DNA from 4 places in the Bradyrhizobium sp. Crot121 genome. Region 1 is predicted to be linked to each of the others. Evidence: riboswitches for the same ligand, from Rfam matches in the RefSeq annotation. Region 1 holds a riboswitch; each other region holds the start of a gene.

Region 1 (4,382 bases):
GAATGAGGCCGGCGAGCGCGCGCAGCAGCGTGGTTTTGCCGGCGCCGTTCGGACCGACCAGCGCGACGAGATGACCGGAGGCGAGTTGCAGCGACACATCGTTGAGCACGCGGCGGCCGGCGAGCACGACGTTGAGGTGTTCTACAACAAGCGCCGTCATGCGACGCCTCCGCCGAGCGCGCGACGCTCGCGCATGATGAGATAGAGGAAGAACGGCACGCCGATGATCGAGGTCAACACGCCCACCTTGATGTCCGACGTCGACGGGATGATGCGCACCGCGATGTCGGCCGCGAGCAACAGCGCCGAGCCGGCAAGCGCGCTCGGCACCAACAGCCGCGCCGGATCGTGGCCGATGACGGGCCGCATCAGATGCGGCGCGACCAGGCCGATGAAGCCGATGGTGCCGGTGACCGCCACCGCGCCACCGACGCCGAGCGCAACGCCTGCGATCACGAACAGGCGCAGGCGGCCGACATCGACGCCGAGGCTTTGCGCGGTCTCTTCGCCGAGCGTGAGCGCGCGGAAGGCGCTGGCTTGCGACAGCAGGATGGCCGCGCCGGCGACGATGAACGGCAGCGCCAGCGCGACATGCTGGAAGCTGCGGTCCTCCAGCGAGCCGAGCAGCCAGAACGCGATCTCGAGCGCCAGGAACGGATTGCTCGCGAGGTTCATCACCAGCGCCGTCGCAGCGCCCGCAAGGCTCGAGATCGCAAGCCCGGCGAGGATCAGGATCAAGAGGCCCGCATTGCGGCCTGCGATCGCGAGCAGCACGAAGACCGAGCCGAATGCGGCGATGATGGCGGCGACCGGCAGCGCATAGGAGCGGACGTCAGCCAACCCCAGCGCGATCACCAGCACCGCACCGAACGCCGCCGATTGCGGCGCGCCGAACAGCGAGGGCGAGGCTAAGGGATTGCGCAACAGGCCTTGCAGCGCCGCGCCTGACAGACCGAGGATGGCGCCGATCGCAAACGCCAGGATGGTGCGCGGCAGGCGAATCTCGCGCACGATCACCTGCGTGACATCGCTGCCGCCACCGAACAGCGCCTCGATCACCGTCAGCGGCGACAGCCGCACCGGGCCGGTGCCGAGCGAGATCAGCATCAGCAAGGCAACCAACGCAATCATTGCAACGGTCGCCCCCAACCGCCGCCGCGCGGCCAGACCCGCCGCTATCGTGAAATCCTGTGCACTCATCGCGCCCTGCTTCTTGCAGCGAATTCGGTGGCAGACAAGCGACACCGGAACAAAAAAACGTATGGGAGCCAGGGAGCCGCAGTTTCGCCGGGATTGACTCACGTGCCGCCGAAATCCTAGATGGCCCCGACGGTTCCTATCGGGATCAAAAGGGAATGCGGTACCGGGAAACTTCCCGTAAAGCCGCGGCTGCCCCCGCAACTGTATGCGGTGAATCCTTCGTCATATGCCACTGGGAGTCTCGGTCCTGGGAAGGCGACGAAGGGTAACGACCCGCGAGCCAGGAGACCTGCCGTCATACGTGGTCACACGCGACGATGTCGGTCGGGGAGTACAGGCATTTGCTTCACCTGAAGCGCGAAACGCGATGGTGAGCCTTGGTTCGCTGTGACGTGCCACTGACGTCATACCGAGGTCTCGCCGATGTTCTCTGCTACCACAGCCACCAAGCAACGCCGCGCGCTGCTGCTCGCGTCGAGCATGCTGGCGCCCGCTTTGTATGTTTCCGCCGCGCAGGCGCAGGAAGCGCCCTCCGAGCAATTGCCGCCGGTCGAGGTCAGGGCGCCCGGCGACCACAACCGCACCCGTGCCAAGCCCGCTTCCGACGGCACTCCAGGTCCCCGGCGTCCCGCGCCGGGCCAGGTGCCGACCAACGCGCAGCCGGCCGGCGGCGCGGGCGCTGGCGGCGCCGCCGCTGGCGGAGCTTCATCCGGTGGCGGTGGCGGCGGCCCGCAATTTGCCGGCATTGTCGGGACGTCCTCGACCGTGATCACCGCCGACGACATCGCGCATTCGCCGACCCAGGTTCTGGCCGAGATCATCGCGCAGGCCCCCGGCGTGCAGCTTCAATCGCTCTATGGCGGCGTGAACGGCGCCAAGACCTCGGTCGACCTGCGCGGCTTCGGCGCGTTCGCCACCGCCAACACGCTGTTCCTGCTCAACGGGCGACGGCTCAACGACATCGACATGGCGCAGGTGGATCTGTCGACCATCCCACTCGATTCGATCGAGCGCGTCGAGATCACCCGCGGCAACAGCGGCGCCGTGCTCTACGGCGACAATGCGATAGGCGGCGTGATCAACATCGTCACCAAGACCGGTGTCGGCGGCCCGCCGGTCTCGATCCGCGGCGAAGCCGGCTATGGCTCCTTCAACCAGCGCATGGCCGCGATCTCGACCGCGATGAATTCGGGACCATGGTCGGCGTCGTTCTACGGCAACGGCATCAAGTCCGACGGCTACCGCGTGAACAATGCGCTCGACCAGCGCAACGGCGTCGGCAATCTCAACTACACGACGCCGGACCTGAAAGCCTTCCTGACGGTGACCGGCGACGACCAGAAGCTGGGCTTTCCCGGCGGCAGGCTGGTCGATCCTTCGATCGGCGTCAATCAGCTCGTCACCGATCGCAAGGGCGCCGCCACGCCGTTCGACTATGGCAACCAGCAGGGCGCGAGCGCGACGACGGGCTTCACCAAGACGCTCCTGAACGGTGTCGACCTGATCGTCGATGGCGGCTACCGCCAGAAGGACACGCAAGGCGCGTTCTTCGGCACCTCGCCATTCATCAGCGCGGCATCCACCTACAATGACGCCGCGTTGCAGACCTGGTCGATCACGCCGCGGCTGAGCATCAGCAATTCGATCTTCGGGATTCCCTCGTCGATCCTGACCGGCATCGACTATTACGATGCAACGTTCCACCAGCAGCGCGGCGCGTTCCGGGGCGTGCCACCGATCCATACCTACGACCTGTCGCAGCAGTCGCTCGCCGGCTATTGGCAGCACACGGTTGGCCTCTTGCCCACCACCGATTTCTCCTATGGCGCGCGGGTGCAGAACACCTGGCTCAGCGCGCGCGACCGCTACGATCCGAACGCGCCGTTCGCCTTCGACGCGCAGGCGACGCCGCTCGACCAGAGCGAGACCAATTACGCGCTGCATGTCGGCGTCGAGCATCGCTTCACCGAAATGTTCTCGGTGTTCGCCCGCGCCGCGCACGCGTTTCGCACGCCCGATGTCGACGAGCGCACGTCCACCGGACCCGCGTTCGATGCGGACTTCAACCCGTTGCCGCAGAATTTCCAGTTGAAGACGCAGACCTCGCACGACGTCGAAGCCGGCTTCCGCGTCAAGACGGGCCGCTTCCAGGTGCAAACCAGCATCTACAACATGGACCTCGAGAACGAGATCCATTTCAATCCGGTGCTGTTCTACAACATCAACCTCGATCCGACCCGGCGTTATGGCTCCGAGACGCAGGCCTCGCTGCGCGTCAGCGATACCGTGTCGCTGCGCGGCGGCATGGCTTACACGCGCGCGGTGTTCCGCGAGGGACAGTTCGCCGGCAACGACGTGCCGCTGGTGTCGCGCTACACCGGCAATCTCGGCGTGACCTGGAATGTCTGGGACAACTATCTCGTGTTCGATGCCACGCTGCGCGCCTGGAGCTCGCGCGTCATGGACAATGATCAGGCCAATACGCAAACGCGCATTCCGGGCGATGCGACGATCGACCTCAAGCTCAGCGGCGCCTATGAGCATTTCTTCTGGTCGGTCAGCGTCAACAACGTCCTGAATGCGCTCTATTACGACTACGCCATTGCCTCGAACTTCACGCCCGGCCGCTTCAGCGCCTATCCGCTGCCGGGTCGGACTTTCCTGGTGAAGGCCGGCGCCACGTTCTGAAGCGATCGGCCGGTCCGCGAGCCACGCGCGGACCGGCTTGTTCCGCCCGAATCAGCCATTATGTCGTGATGGCGGGAGATCGACATGGGCGGGATCGGGAAGAGAAGCCAACCTCCGAAGCAGGAAGGCGGCAAGCCAAGGCCGCCGCCTCCACCTGCGCGTCACGAGGAGGACGACGACTACGAAGACGGCGACATCGCCACACCGAAGCGCGATCGCTACGGCCCCGACGACGAACCGTTGTGAGACGCGAGATTTGCAGGTTGATGCAGTCCCGCGAAATCGTCGCGCTCGATCTTGCGGATGCTCTTCACATCGAGCAGATGCGCGCCGAAGCCGCCGCGGGCGACCGTCTTTGCCAGTTTCGGCGAGACCAGAGTGAGGCCGACCGTCATCGTCAGCGGCACGGCGCTGAGCCAGTCGAGCCGCACCGGCGTCAGCTCCTCGGTGCTGGCGTTGTAGGGCCCCGAGGTCTTCAAGAGATCGCCGCACTC
Region 2 (4,382 bases), on a different contig from region 1:
AGTCTCGTTCATGGCGTATCGCTCTCCTTGAGAGGTTCTGGCAGGCTTCGACACCCGCCTCGATACGCCGCCTATCTCAGTCCGTCATCACCCAGTTTCCCGCATAGCTCCCTATGACGAGGTCGCCGAAGGGCCAATACCGGAAGTAGCCAGCCTAATCGATCACCCGGTCGATGCGGGCGCTGAACGTCGGCGAAAATTCGAGCGATCCGCTCCGTCAATCTTCCGCGCGCCAGGTGACTACCTATTCAAATGCCGCGATTGCAAGCACAACGGCGGCAAGGATCGGACCTGCATCGGCGACAAGCGGGCGATCATGTGCGCTGACTGCGCCTACGCACTGCCCAATGATCACGAACCTAGAAATATCGCCACGGACAAGCACCCGCAATCTGTGCGTTAGGAACTTTGTTCAATCTCAAGATCCTTCTAATATTTGCACTGCCGCAGGCAGGACAGAAGTACCAAGACTCACTTGCGATTACCCTCCGACCCGGACTGGGATTGCTACCGCACATCGTTCGATGACATTGAAAACCGTCACAAGCATCATAACCGATGAATGCAACTTCAGGGGCGGGATAACCTGAACAATACACTTTCGTTCCAGTCCAGCATTTGTCACCGTCCCCTTTTGAATCACTCCTCACGTATGTCATTCCCAGATCGGTGCAGTCTGCTGGCGACCCAAAGCGAAATGGGGCTGTCCCGATCCAGATTCCCCGGCTCCGCAAATGCATCCCTGGTTAGCAAGATAGCGCTTACTGCGAAGACTATCCTGAATAGGATCATAGAAGAGCCTCCCTATCTGTGACAGATGTGGAGGGGGATATCTGACCCACCGCAGAAGATATTTGAGCAACCAGAGACGCCTGTAAAGAAAGATCCGTATGTCGCACGACTCACCAGTGGTCAATCGCGCTCATTGCTTTCCTTTTGCTTCATGATTTCGCGGAGAGACTTCGGCCGCGGAGGTGACCTGTAGCGGCCCTCCCACGAGGCCGCGATCACGCCCTCGAAGGGAGCTTCCCCCGAGTGCAACTCGGCATTCCGCTATCGGTTGTGACTAGTTTAGCGTTCGCCGCGCCAGGCCCTGCCACCGAAATGCCCATGCCGATCCTCGACGAGACAACGCAGCCTGATCCGGCAGGGATGGAGGAGGTGCTAAATCGAAATGACCATCATACGCTGGATGCGAAGGACCATCACGGGTCGATGTCGCATTTGGGTCAAACTGAAGAAGAACGTGCGGTGATGGCCGAACAATTCGCAGGCGCATATTTGCTGAAGTAGAAATCCCGGCTTGGTCGGGGTGGGGTACCTGGCATTGCCGGCTACAAGGCGATCAACGCACTGGACTCTATGATCGGCCATCATACGCCGCGACACGAAGCTCTTGGTTGGGCTGCGGCGCGCGCATCGATGATGTGGCAAACTTCATTCCAGCTCGCCTGACCGCTGTTCTCTTCGTGCTGCGCGCCCCGGTCTTCGCAGGGTGGTCATGCATGATGCGCGATGCGAACCGGCGCCGCTCGATTAATGCCGGCTGGCTCGAAGCCGCCATAGCTGGAGCGCTCGGCGAGCGGCTCAGCGGTCCGCGAGCGTATCACGAGACCATCGCGGCGGGAACTCGAGGCGCTCGCGAGGGCTGAGCTCGCGATCGTGGTCAACCCGAACGATCCCGACGGAAAGCATCATGATCAGAGTGAACTTCTTTCGATCCTGCCGCGTGTCGGCCGTCTAGTGATCGACGAAAGCTTTACCGAGCTAGCCCTGGCTTATCACCTGCGCCCGATCAGTCCCTCTTCGCCGTCCTTGGTCGCCCTGATCTTTCGCGGACCATCTCCTTTTTCGCCATTTTGATGGCGTGGCGGGCGTCGGTGGAGCCCTCGGGCGCGACGATGTCCCCGTCCTCGGCGGCATCTGGTTCGGACATCATCCGGCGTGGTCCCTTTGGCTTGACAAGTTGCGGCCCAGAGCAAATGGTCGGCCCGCGTTGGTGCCTGTTCTGCGACAGGCGAAGAGGGAATGCGATAGGGCTCGAGCCAAACGGCTTGGCCTGAAAAGCAGCCGCCCCCGCGACCGTGACCGGAGAGATGCCCGAAGCCACTGATCCCCTGGGGATCGGGAAGGCGGGGATCGAAGGGAAAGACCCTGCTCCGCAAGCCGGGAGACCTGCCAGCGCAACGTTGAGACCGGCGGACGGGGTGTTCCGCGACGGGGAAAGCGAAGCCTCCTCAAGGACGGTTCGTGCACCTCATCGCTTCCCGCCGTCAATTCAGGAAGGGGCGATGATCGTCACTCTTCACGTTTGCATCACATGCCGCCCGGGCCAGACGCTCGGGGAAGGCGAGATTACGCCCGGTGCGCGCCTGCATGCCGCTATTCTCGACGCGGGCGTGCCTGACGGCGTCGTCGTTCCCGTCGAATGCCTGTCCGCCTGTAACCAGGGCTGCTCGGTCGCGCTCAGCGCGCCGGGACGGTGGTCCTATGTCTACGGTCGCTTGTCCGATGGCAACGCGCACGACGTGATTGCCGGCGCGTCAGCTTACGCGGCGGCACCCGATGGCATCGTGCCATGGCGCAGCCGGCCGGAGATCTTCCGCAAACAATCGCTCGCTCGCATTCCACCTATCGCCGCCCTGCCAGAAGCCGCGGAATGAACACGCTCGCAAAAGTCCCTGTCACGGTCGTCACTGGCTTGGCATCACTCTGGAAGACGCGCCGAAATTCGATCGCGGCTGCGCCGCGCGAGGCGTCATGAGTACGGTCGCTATCAAGGGCTGGTGCCCTGGCGCGTTGCGGCCGATGCAGTCAGGCGACGGGCTCGTGGTCCGCGTGCGCCCCTATGGCGGAAGGCTCGATGCGGCACAGGCGGCAGGGCTGGCTGATCTGGCAGAGTGTTACGGCAACGGCTTGATCGACTTGACCAGCCGGGCCAACTTCCAGATCAGAGGCGTGAGTGATCAGGGACACTTGTCTCTGCTCGACGGTCTCGCCCAATTGAAGCTGCTTGACCATGATCCGGAGGCCGAGTCGCATCGCAACATCCTGGTGACACCGTTCTGGGGCATAGGCGATGACACGCGTTCGCTCGCAGCCGAACTGGAGCAGGCCCTTGCCGGCAGTGGGCTAGCTCTTCCGACCAAATTTGGCTTCGCTGTCGATGACGGCAAGGAACGGGTGCTTGCTGGCGCATCCGCGGACATTCGGATCGAGCGTGGCCGCGCGGGCGGCCTTTTGGTGCGCGCCGATGGCGCTGAGTTTGGTCGCTCCGTTACGCGCGGCGACGCTGTGAGCGTTGCAGTCGCGCTTGCCGAATGGTTCATTACCTCAGGCGGCACCAGCGGCAGGCGAGGGCGCATGGCCGCCCACATCATGGCCGGCGCGAGATTGCCGGATGCACTGCTCGGTAGGACCGAGCCCGCACCGACGATCGCTGTGCCTCGTCCCGGTCTTTGTCCGCTGGGTGCGATGGTCGGCGTCGCATTCGGGCAACTGCCCCATTCGGCGCTTCGGCTTATTGCCGCAGATGCGCAAGGGTTGCGTATGACACCGTGGCGGATGATTCTTGCTGAGGGAGCACGCACGATGCCGCGCGGTGCGGACCTCATCACCGAGGCCGATGACCCAGCGCTTCGCGTCATCGCTTGCAGCGGCGCGCCGCGCTGCCGCGAGGCTCTTGCCGATACCCGCACGCTGGCTGCCGCGCTTGCGCCGCACATCGCCGCGGACGCGCGCCTCCACGTTTCGGGCTGCGCCAAGGGCTGCGCGCATTCCGGGGCGACCGCGATCACGCTGGTTGCGACCAGCGCCGGATTCGATCTCATCCGCGACGGCTCGCCGCGCGCCGCGCCAGTTATGCGTGGCTTGAGCCACGGCGTCATCATCGAAAATCCCTCCATGCTGGCGGGAGGACGCTGATGCCGCACATTTATGAAACCGACGGTGCAGCGATCTATCGACAGTCCTTTGCCACCATCCGCGCCGAGGCGGACTTGACGCGCTTCACGCCCGATGAAGAACAGGTGGTCGTGCGCATGATCCATGCCGCCGGCATGGTAGGGCTCGAGGCCCATATCCGTTTCACGCCCGGCATGGTGGCGGCGGCGCGGGATGCGCTGCAGGCCGGCGCGCCCGTACTTTGCGACACGCGTATGGTGTCCGAGGGGATTACACGCGCGCGGTTGCCGGCGGTCAATGCCATCGTCTGCACGCTCGGCGACCCCGCCGTTCACGTACTGGCACAATCCATGCGCGATACCCGTTCGGCCGCGGCACTGGAACTGTGGCGACCGCACCTCGATGGCGCCCTTGTCGCGATCGGCAACGCGCCCACCGCGCTGTTTCACCTCCTCAACATGCTGGAGGATCGCGATTGC
Region 3 (4,382 bases), on a different contig from region 1:
TGTCGGAGAGCCGCTCTCTTGCGAGCTTGAGGAGGTCGGTGATCTCGCCAATGTCAGGCACGCGCGGTGAATGGATATCGTAGACGCCGGGACCGATTTCGTTCGGGTAGCGGTAGTTCCGGAAGGCGTCGAGCAATTCCATTTTCGAGCGCGAGGTCTCGATCGAAATGACATCGGCGTCCATCTCCGCGATGGCGTCGATGATGTCGTTGAACTCGGAGTAGCACATGTGGGTGTGGATCTGGGTCTCGTCCTGCACGCCGGAGGAACAGATGCGGAAACTATCGACCGCCCAATCGAGATAGGTCTTCCATTCCGACCCGCGCAGCGGCAGGCCTTCCCGCAGTGCCGCTTCGTCGATCTGGATCATGCCTGCACCGGCCGCCTGCAGATCGCGCACCTCGTCGCGGATCGCGAGCGCGATCTGTCGGCACACGTCGCTGCGCGGCAGGTCGTCGCGGACGAACGACCAGTTCAGGATGGTCACGGGGCCGGTCAACATCGCCTTCACCGGCTTTGCCGTCAGTGACTGCGCGAATTGCCACCATTCGACCGTCATCGCCTGTGGTCGTGAGACGTCGCCGTAGAGGATCGGCGGCCGGACGCAGCGCGAGCCATAGGACTGCACTCAGCCGAGCTCGGTGAAGGCGAAGCCGGAAAGCTGCTCGCCAAAATACTGCACCATGTCGTTGCGCTCGAACTCGCCATGGACCAGGACGTCGAGCCCGATATTCTCCTGCCAACGGATGGCGCGCGCAGTCTGATGCTGCAGATAGGTCTTGTATGCGGTATCGCTGAGTGCACCATTGGCATGTGCGGCGCGTGCGTTTCTGACATCAGTTGTCTGCGGGAAGGAGCCGATGGTCGTGGTCGGGAAGCGTGGCAGATTGAACCGCTCGCGCTGCACCTCGGCACGCTCGGCGAACCGGCTGGCACGATGGCGCATGCCGCCATCGATGGCGGCGAGACGCTGGGCAACCTTGGCATCGTGAATCCGCGGTGAGGTCTTGCGCGCGGCCGCGGCGGCATCGGACGCTCGGATCGCTTCGGACGCAGGGGCCCGGCCACTTCCAAGCGCCGCGCCCAGCGCGGCAAGCTCTTCGAGCTTCTGCACCGAGAATGAAAGCCAGGTCTTCACCTCGGGATCGAGCTTGGTTTCCAGGGCGAGATCGATGGGTACATGAAGCAGCGAGCAGGATGGCGCGATCTGAATGCGCTCCTTGCCGAGCTTTGCGACGACGGGCCCAAGCTGATCGAGGATCCGGCTCAGATCTGCGCGCCAGACGTTGCGGCCGTCGATCACGCCGAGCGACAGCACCCGTTCTTTCGGAACGTCGATGAGATCGCCGAGCTGCTGGGGCGCGCGCACGAGATCGAGATGCAGGCCGGCGACCGGAAGATCAAACGCGACCGCACGATTGCCGCCGAGCCCGCCGAAATAGGTCGCCAGCATGATCCTGATGTCCGGCACCGCTTTGGCGATTTCGGAATAGGCGCGCCGTAGGGCTTGCTGAGCGGCGGCGTCCAGATCAAGCACGAGACAGGGCTCGTCGATCTGTACCCATTCCGCACCGCGGGCAGCGAGTTCGCGCAATAGTTCGATATAGACCGGCAGGAGCCTGTCGAGCAGCGACAGCGTGGCGAAATGCGGTTCCTTGGACTTGGCCAGTTTCAGGAACGTGACTGGGCCGACCAGCACGGGGCGGGTCTGATAACCCAGCGCCTTCGCCTCCTCATACTCTTCGATCGGCTTGCGTGATGAGAGTGCAAAATACTGGTTCTTGCGAAGCTCCGGCACCATGTAGTGATAGTTGGTGTCGAACCATTTCGTCATTTCGAGCGCCGCCACGCCATGTGCGTGATGGGCATGTCCGCAGGCCTCGTCATGCGCGTCGGCCTTGGCGCCACGCGCCATCGCGAAGTAGGTCGCAAGCGGCACCGCGCCGCCGGTCCAGCCATAGCTTTCTGGGATAGCGCCGACCATTGCGCAGGTGTCGAGCACCTGATCGTAGAACGAGAAATCGTTCGACGGGATCACGGTGATACCGAGTTTCTTTTGCCGCGCCCAATTGGCCGCGCGCAGCCCGACGCCGGTTTCGATCAGCGTCTTTTCGTCTGATGCGCCGGACCAGAAGCGTTCCAGCGCGAATTTCAGTTCACGCCGCGGACCGATCCGCGGCGTGCCGAGGGACGCAACAACAAGTGAAGTGGAAGACATTGGCTTAACCCCATGAGTTGGGGGCAAAGGCCGTAGTGACACGTCTGGATTCCCTGCGCGAGGTGCGCACGGAATCGCAACCGCACCACCGGGACACCCCGCCCGAGGACGTGTATGTTGTCGAGGCAGGTCTCCTGGCTCGCGGGTCGTTGCTGTGGTCCGGCCTTCCCGAAGCTTTGCAGGCTTCAGTGGCAATTGTGGACCGCGGCTCGCCGCTTACAGTTGCGGGGGCAGCTCCGGCTTTACACCGGCTTCCCTCTTAGCTCCGGAAAAGATCTCTCCGAAGAACCACGACGCGTTCACTTACCGGCAAGATCGCGCGAACGTCAACTCGGCTGACATCACGTGCGCGTGGAGCCGGTTGTTCACAGCGCCAACGGCATGGACCGGAATTTTTGCGCTTCGCCCATACGTGCCATTGACAGCATTCTCCAAATCGCACCAGATGTAGCTGTCACGGTCCATCATGACGCAAGGAATGGTGGCTAAGAGGGAAGCTGGTGATCGCGCGTTTCTCGCGAGAATCCAGCGCTGCCCCCGCAACTGTAAGCAGTGAGTTGCTCCCGATTTTAGACGTCACTGATGCGGCATCGCATTGGGAAGACGGGGAGTGACGCCGACCTGCGAGCCAGGAGACCTGCCGTGACAGCAAATAACGTCCACGGGCGGGGTGTCCCGGCGGCCGCTTGCAGGCTCATGCCGGTACGCCGCCGGCATCATCACGCAGCGTCGCCTCTGGCATCCGGCCCCAGCAACATCACGGGGTCTGCAAGATGTCACTCTCTCTCGATCGCGAAACCACCGCGTCACCTCTCATCCACCTGCGCCCCGAATCAATCGCGGCGCCGGAAGCACGGCTGCCGATGCAGGTGATCCGCCGCAATGGCACGGTGTCGCAATTCGATGCCGGGAAGATCTCGGTGGCGATGACCAAGGCCTTCCTTGCGGTCGAGGGGAATACGGCGGCTGCGTCGCGCCGCGTGCACGAAGCGGTCGAGGAATTGACCGCCGAAGTCGTCGGCGCGCTGTCGCGCCGGATGAGCGAAGGCCGCACCTTTCATATCGAGGACATCCAGGACCAGGTTGAACTGGCATTGATGCGCAGCGGCCATCACAAGGTGGCGCGCGCCTATGTGCTCTATCGCGAGGAGCGGGCGCGGCAGCGCGCCGAACAGCAGGCAACTAAATCCGCAACGGCATCGAGCGGGCCAATCGTCCACGTCACGCTCGCGGACGGCAGCAAGGTGCCGCTCGACCATGCGCGGCTGGCGATGATCGTCGGCGAGGCCTGCGCCGGGCTCGACGGTGTCGACGCTGCGCCTGTCGTCGCGGAAATCCAGCGCAATCTCTATGACGGCATCAGCCAGGAGGAACTCGCGCTCGCCAGCGTGATGGCAGCGCGTACGCTGGTCGAGCAGGAGCCGAACTACGCCTATGTCAGCGCGCGCCTCTTGCTCGACAAGCTCCGCACTGAAGTGCTGTCCTTCGTGCAGGGCGCGCCAACGACAGCGTCGCAGGCGGACATGGCGGTGCGCTATGGCGAATATTTTCCGGCCTGTATCAAGACCGGCATCAGGGCCGAATTGCTCGATCCCGAACTCGGCCGCTTCGACCTGAACAAGCTGGCCGCGGCACTGAAGCCGGAGCGCGATCTTGCGTTCCAGTTCTTAGGGCTGCAGACGCTTTATGATCGCTATTTCCTGCATGTCCGCGGCCACCGGATTGAATTGCCGCAAGCGTTCTTCATGCGCGTCGCCATGGGGCTTGCACTGCGCGAGATCGATCGGGAGGCGCGCGCGATCGAGTTCTACAATCTCCTGTCCTCCTTCGACTTCATGGCGTCGACGCCGACGCTCTTCAATTCCGGCACGCTGCGGCCGCAATTGTCGTCCTGCTTCCTCACCACCGTTCCTGACGATCTCGACGGCATCTTCAAGTCGATCAAGGACAATGCGCTGCTCGCCAAGTATTCCGGCGGCCTCGGCAATGACTGGACGCGGGTGCGCGGGCTGGGCGCCCATATCAAGGGCACCAATGGCGAGAGCCAGGGCGTCGTGCCGTTCCTTAAAGTCGCCAACGACACCGCGATTGCCGTCAACCAGGGCGGAAAACGCAAGGGCGCGGTCTGTGCCTATATCGAGACCTGGCATATCGACGTCGAAGA
Region 4 (4,382 bases), on a different contig from region 1:
TTCGCCCGATAATCGAGGGTAGGCTGCGGCCTTTTCCGCGTTCCAGGAGCGGGCGGGGTCACGCGAATAGGGACTGAGGCCGAGAATTTGGCCCGGATCGGCCAGCGCCAGCAGCAGTTGGTCCGTGCACACATTGATGGAAGCGATGCGTGGCAGATCGGCTGCATGGGCTGCATGTGCTCCGAACAGTGCTGCGAGTAACAAGAACGTTGCGCCGATCGCCGGCCGCGTTAGGCCAACAAGGGTCTCGCGCAGGAGCGCGATTGATGGCATGAAGCGATTATGAAGCACGGCGGTGATCTGACGGAAGCTATTGCGCACCACGGCGGCGAGCCTGCGGACTGGCTCGACCTGTCGACCGGAATCAATCCCTGGCCGTGGACGATTCCGGATTCCCTTCCAGGCAGTGCGTGGACGCGCCTGCCATCGCGGGCCGACGAACAGGACCTCCTCGCCGCCGCACGCGAAGCTTACGGCGTACCCGACGATGCAGGCATCGCAGCCGCCGCCGGCACGCAGACCCTCATTCAATGGATTCCGCATCTCGCCGGGCCCGGAGCGGTCGCGATCGTCACTCCGACCTATGGCGAGCATTCGGCTGCGTGGAGCAGCGGAGGCCGAGAGATTATTGCATTGAATGATCTCTCCGCGCTGCCTGACCGCGCCATTCACGCTGTCGTCGTCAACCCCAACAATCCGGATGGACGTATCGCGGACCGCAGGGCGCTTCGGCAGGTTGCCGAACGGCTCGATCGTCGCGGAGGCTGGCTGGTTATCGATGAGGCCTTTGCCGATGTCGATCCCGGCATCAGTGCTGCCGCGATGAGCGCCGATCTCCCCATTCTCGTACTGCGCTCCTTCGGCAAATTCTATGGGCTCGCCGGACTTCGCCTTGGCTTCGTGATCGGCCGACGCGACATCGTCGAACGTATCTCCGCGGCGCTGGGTCCATGGTCGGTCTCCGGGCCGGCGCTTTGCGTGGGCACGGCCGCTCTGCGGGATCGATCCTGGGCTGATGCGATGCGTGCGAAGCTCGCTCGGCAGTCGAGCAAGCTGGATCAGGTCCTGACAGCGGCGGGCCTTCAGTTCGTCCGAGGGACGACGCTCTTTCGCCTTGCCTCCCATCCCGATGCTCCGACGTTGCACACCGAATTGGCCCGACGCCACATCTGGTGCCGGAGCTTTAACGGCGCACGCGAATGGCTGCGATTTGGCCTTGCGTCGGACGATGGTCTCGATCGCCTGGCCAGCGCGCTTGGTTCGGTCAAATAGCGCACCCCGCGCGCGCATCATCACATCCGCTTCACCAGTGGGCACTGAACCCGGCGTAAGCCGCAGGTCCGGTCGTGCCATAGTTGTACACTTCCTGATAGTGCTCATTGAAAATGTTCTCGCCGCGCAAGTACACCTTCCAGGTCTCATCGATCTTGTATTCGGTGTAGAGGTCGACGCGGACGTAAGGGGCGAGTGGTAGCGTCTCGTTTGAACCGCTGTAGCGCGTGGATACCGCGAGCACGCGTGGCTCGATCAGCCAGCCCTCGATCGGTGTGATCGGGAACGAGAATCTCGCCAGGTTTTCCGGCCGGCGCGCCAGCGTCAGGCCGGTCGAGAGATCCTTAGCCTGCAGATAGGTATAGGCGGCGTTGAATTTCAGGTAGCCCGGCAGGATATCGACGTTGACCCCTAGTTCCAGTCCGTCGGTTTCGGCACGCGAGACGTTGACGTAGTGCCCGAGCGGGTGCGCCGGATCGGTCACAAAGTCGATCAGGTTGCTGAACCTGTTGCCGAAGCCTGTCAGCGAAACCACAACGCGGCCTCCGAACAGGCTTTGGTCGATGCCGGCATCGTAGCCGAAGCTCTCCTCGGGACTGAGCGCGGAATTGCCATAGGTCGGCGCATAGAGCTGATAGAGCGTCGGGGCCTTGGCGCCTGTCCCGGCGCTCGCATGCAGCTTGGTGCCGGTCTCGGCGATCGTGTAAGCCGCGGTGGTTCGCCATGTCTCGAACCGTGCCACATCGACGACGTCGTCAACCCGGCCGCCCATCGTGATGTTGAGCCGCTCGCCGATCGGCAGTTGCCAGAGCGCAAACACTGAATTGGTGTCTTGCGTGCCTGCGAGCTGTGGCGTCGACGCTCCAGGAATCGGCAATAGGTTGGTGGTGGAGGTGCTCGCCGTTTCATGCTGCACACGGGATCCGACGATGAGCGATCCCAGCGGGCCGACCTTCAGGTTGCCCTGATATTCCAGGCCCGTGCTGTCGCCGACGAAATTGGAGAGGATGGATGTCGTGTTCTGCGGCAGCTTGTTGATCTTGTAGGTGACGTCGTCGAACGAGCGGTCGATATGCGTCTCAAATGCGCTCACGCTATGGGTGAGAATGCCGCCGAACGTGTCGAACGACGCACGTCCCCAGACCTGTTCGAGCAGGCGCGTCGCGCTCGACGGCGTGTCCGGGAACGTTCCGGAGGCCTGATCATAGGCGGACCGCGTGAATGAGGCCAGCATGCCCGTCTCCAGGCGTACGCCTTCGCCGGAATCGTAGCCGACGCGTGCCGAACCGCCGACGCGGTCGAAGCCATCGCGCTCGAGCGGGCCATACTTGGCTTCGAGCGCGGGGATGCGATAGCCGTAGCGTGAAAAGCCGTTGCTGTGCTGCCCGCTTCCCGTGAACGCGTAGGACCACGGCCCAGAGGTTCCGGTCAGCGCTGCGCTGGTGCTCGGAGTGCCGTAGCTTCCGCCCTCGGTGCTGACGTCGAGTTGTGCCGGACCGGTGCCCTTCTTGGTGATGATGTTGACGACGCCGCCGATCGCGTCAGATCCGTAGAGCGCGCTCTGCGGTCCTTTCAGCACCTCGATCCGCTGGATCGCGCCCGGGGCGAACATCGCGAAATCGAAGTCGCCGCTGGCGGCGGTCGGATCGTTGACCCTGATGCCATCGATCATGACCAGCGCCTGGCCGGTATTGGCGCCGCGCAAGCGCACATTGGTCGTCGCGCCTGGTCCGCCGCTTTCGGTGATATCGAGTCCCGGCACGGTCCGCAGCGCATCGACGAGCGAGGTCGGATTGCTGGTCGCGAGCATTTCGTGCGTGACCACGCTGACCGAGCTTCCGGTCCGGCTCGCCGGCTCCAGTGTACGGTCGGGAGTCACGACCACTTCGGGAGTCGCGGCCGGCGCCTCGTTACCGGGCGCCGGGCGCGCAGGATGGGTCGTTGAAGACCTTTGCCTATTCCTCGGGGCCGGCTTGGACCGGACCTCCGGATTGATGACAACAGCAGGAAGCTGTTCGGGACCCGATTGGGCCATGGCGCCAGTGTGACCGCACGCAGCAACGGCCGCACACCCGGCAAGAAAACGCCGCAAGTTCATTAATGCCCTTCCGCCGACCCACCGTCGAACGAGTTGATACCCGTCAACGGCCGGTCTCCTGGCTTGCGGTCGTCTCGCGATCCGCCTTCCCAAACCTGCTTGGCAGGCCCAGTGGCATCCGGATCGCAAATAGTCCGCTTACAGTTGCGGGGGCAGCCGCGGCATTGGGGAAGATTCCCGCACCGCGTTCCCGTTTCACCCTACAAAGGGCACCGATGACGCGTGCAAAGAAGCACAAGGCGGAGCAAAACTCAAATCGATAACGATCAGAACCCAACAGCATTTTTGCGGATCGCTGATAGCGGCGACCTGAATGACGAACACAGAAAGTTGCTGACAGGCGAAGGGACGGCAGATGGCAAATCCTACAGCCTTATGCGAGCATCACATGCCACCCACACGCGTCGCTAAACTTGGATGATACCGTTCATGTGAGCATCGACAGATTCAACGGAGGAACAGGAAATGTCGGTCCCATGCAAACTCGAACGCAGCCTCCTCAGTCACGACGAATACGAGACGATCCGCCTCACGCATCATCCCGCCATCTATGACGTCGAGCCGGCTGATCTTGCGGACATGCGATCCCGCTTGCGCAAGATGCGCGACAAGGAGCGAACGCTCGGCCGACAAAAGCGGCGAGAGACGCGCGGGAAAGGCCAGCCTCGCGGCGCGAACTTCCCCGGAACTGCCGATCGTCCATCACAACGCAAGCAGGTCTTTGCCGCGGCACTGAAGCGGGTGAACAGCGAGCTCAGGCGTCTTCACAATTTGGCAGCTCGCACCGCCAATGTCGAAGCGGCTCGAAAGGCTCTCGCGCTGCGTCGGGCCGCGGACTTCATTCCCTATCCCTCCGCCGGATCGACCGCCAACGAAGGCATGGTGCCGCGCTTGAGCACGCGCCGAAAAAAGATCGTCACGGGCGCGCGAATCGGACGGGTGTCGCAGGCGACGAAAGTCGCCCAGGCAATCCGCGATGCACGAGGGGCGTGAATCTGCGCTGATCGAGTTG

The links. Region 1 has a riboswitch for cobalamin ahead of AC5ZGW_RS24445 (TonB-dependent receptor). Riboswitches for the same ligand answer to the same signal wherever they lie in the genome.
Region 2: another riboswitch for cobalamin. It lies ahead of AC5ZGW_RS42340 (DUF1636 family protein); the one in region 1 lies ahead of AC5ZGW_RS24445 (TonB-dependent receptor).
Region 3: another riboswitch for cobalamin. It lies ahead of AC5ZGW_RS29745 (ribonucleoside-diphosphate reductase subunit alpha); the one in region 1 lies ahead of AC5ZGW_RS24445 (TonB-dependent receptor).
Region 4: another riboswitch for cobalamin. It lies ahead of AC5ZGW_RS00980 (TonB-dependent receptor plug domain-containing protein); the one in region 1 lies ahead of AC5ZGW_RS24445 (TonB-dependent receptor).

Annotation. Positions count from the first base shown of each region.
Region 1 is NZ_JCAMOR010000030.1:5,081-9,462, forward strand. Features, by position in the region: gene AC5ZGW_RS24435 (ABC transporter ATP-binding protein) at 1-160, opposite strand, end outside; gene AC5ZGW_RS24440 (FecCD family ABC transporter permease) at 157-1,131, opposite strand; cobalamin riboswitch at 1,314-1,511, shown strand; gene AC5ZGW_RS24445 (TonB-dependent receptor) at 1,624-3,888, shown strand; gene AC5ZGW_RS24450 (hypothetical protein) at 3,973-4,134, shown strand; gene AC5ZGW_RS24455 (ATP-grasp domain-containing protein) at 4,107-4,382, opposite strand, start outside.
Region 2 is NZ_JCAMOR010000114.1:12,202-16,583, reverse strand. Features, by position in the region: partial or broken gene AC5ZGW_RS42360 (IS256 family transposase) at 1-12, opposite strand, end outside; gene AC5ZGW_RS42355 (hypothetical protein) at 1,111-1,293, shown strand; partial or broken gene AC5ZGW_RS42350 (CobD/CbiB family cobalamin biosynthesis protein) at 1,315-1,610, shown strand; gene AC5ZGW_RS42345 (hypothetical protein) at 1,663-1,863, shown strand; cobalamin riboswitch at 1,981-2,197, shown strand; gene AC5ZGW_RS42340 (DUF1636 family protein) at 2,292-2,663, shown strand; gene cobG (precorrin-3B synthase) at 2,761-3,924, shown strand; gene AC5ZGW_RS42330 (precorrin-8X methylmutase) at 3,924-4,382, shown strand, end outside.
Region 3 is NZ_JCAMOR010000044.1:13,498-17,879, forward strand. Features, by position in the region: partial or broken gene metE (5-methyltetrahydropteroyltriglutamate--homocysteine S-methyltransferase) at 1-2,218, opposite strand, end outside; cobalamin riboswitch at 2,326-2,526, opposite strand; cobalamin riboswitch at 2,659-2,877, shown strand; gene AC5ZGW_RS29745 (ribonucleoside-diphosphate reductase subunit alpha) at 2,992-4,382, shown strand, end outside.
Region 4 is NZ_JCAMOR010000001.1:229,583-233,964, reverse strand. Features, by position in the region: gene AC5ZGW_RS00990 (ABC transporter substrate-binding protein) at 1-273, opposite strand, end outside; gene cobD (threonine-phosphate decarboxylase CobD) at 283-1,272, shown strand; gene AC5ZGW_RS00980 (TonB-dependent receptor plug domain-containing protein) at 1,304-3,151, opposite strand; cobalamin riboswitch at 3,402-3,602, opposite strand; gene AC5ZGW_RS00975 (hypothetical protein) at 3,836-4,363, shown strand.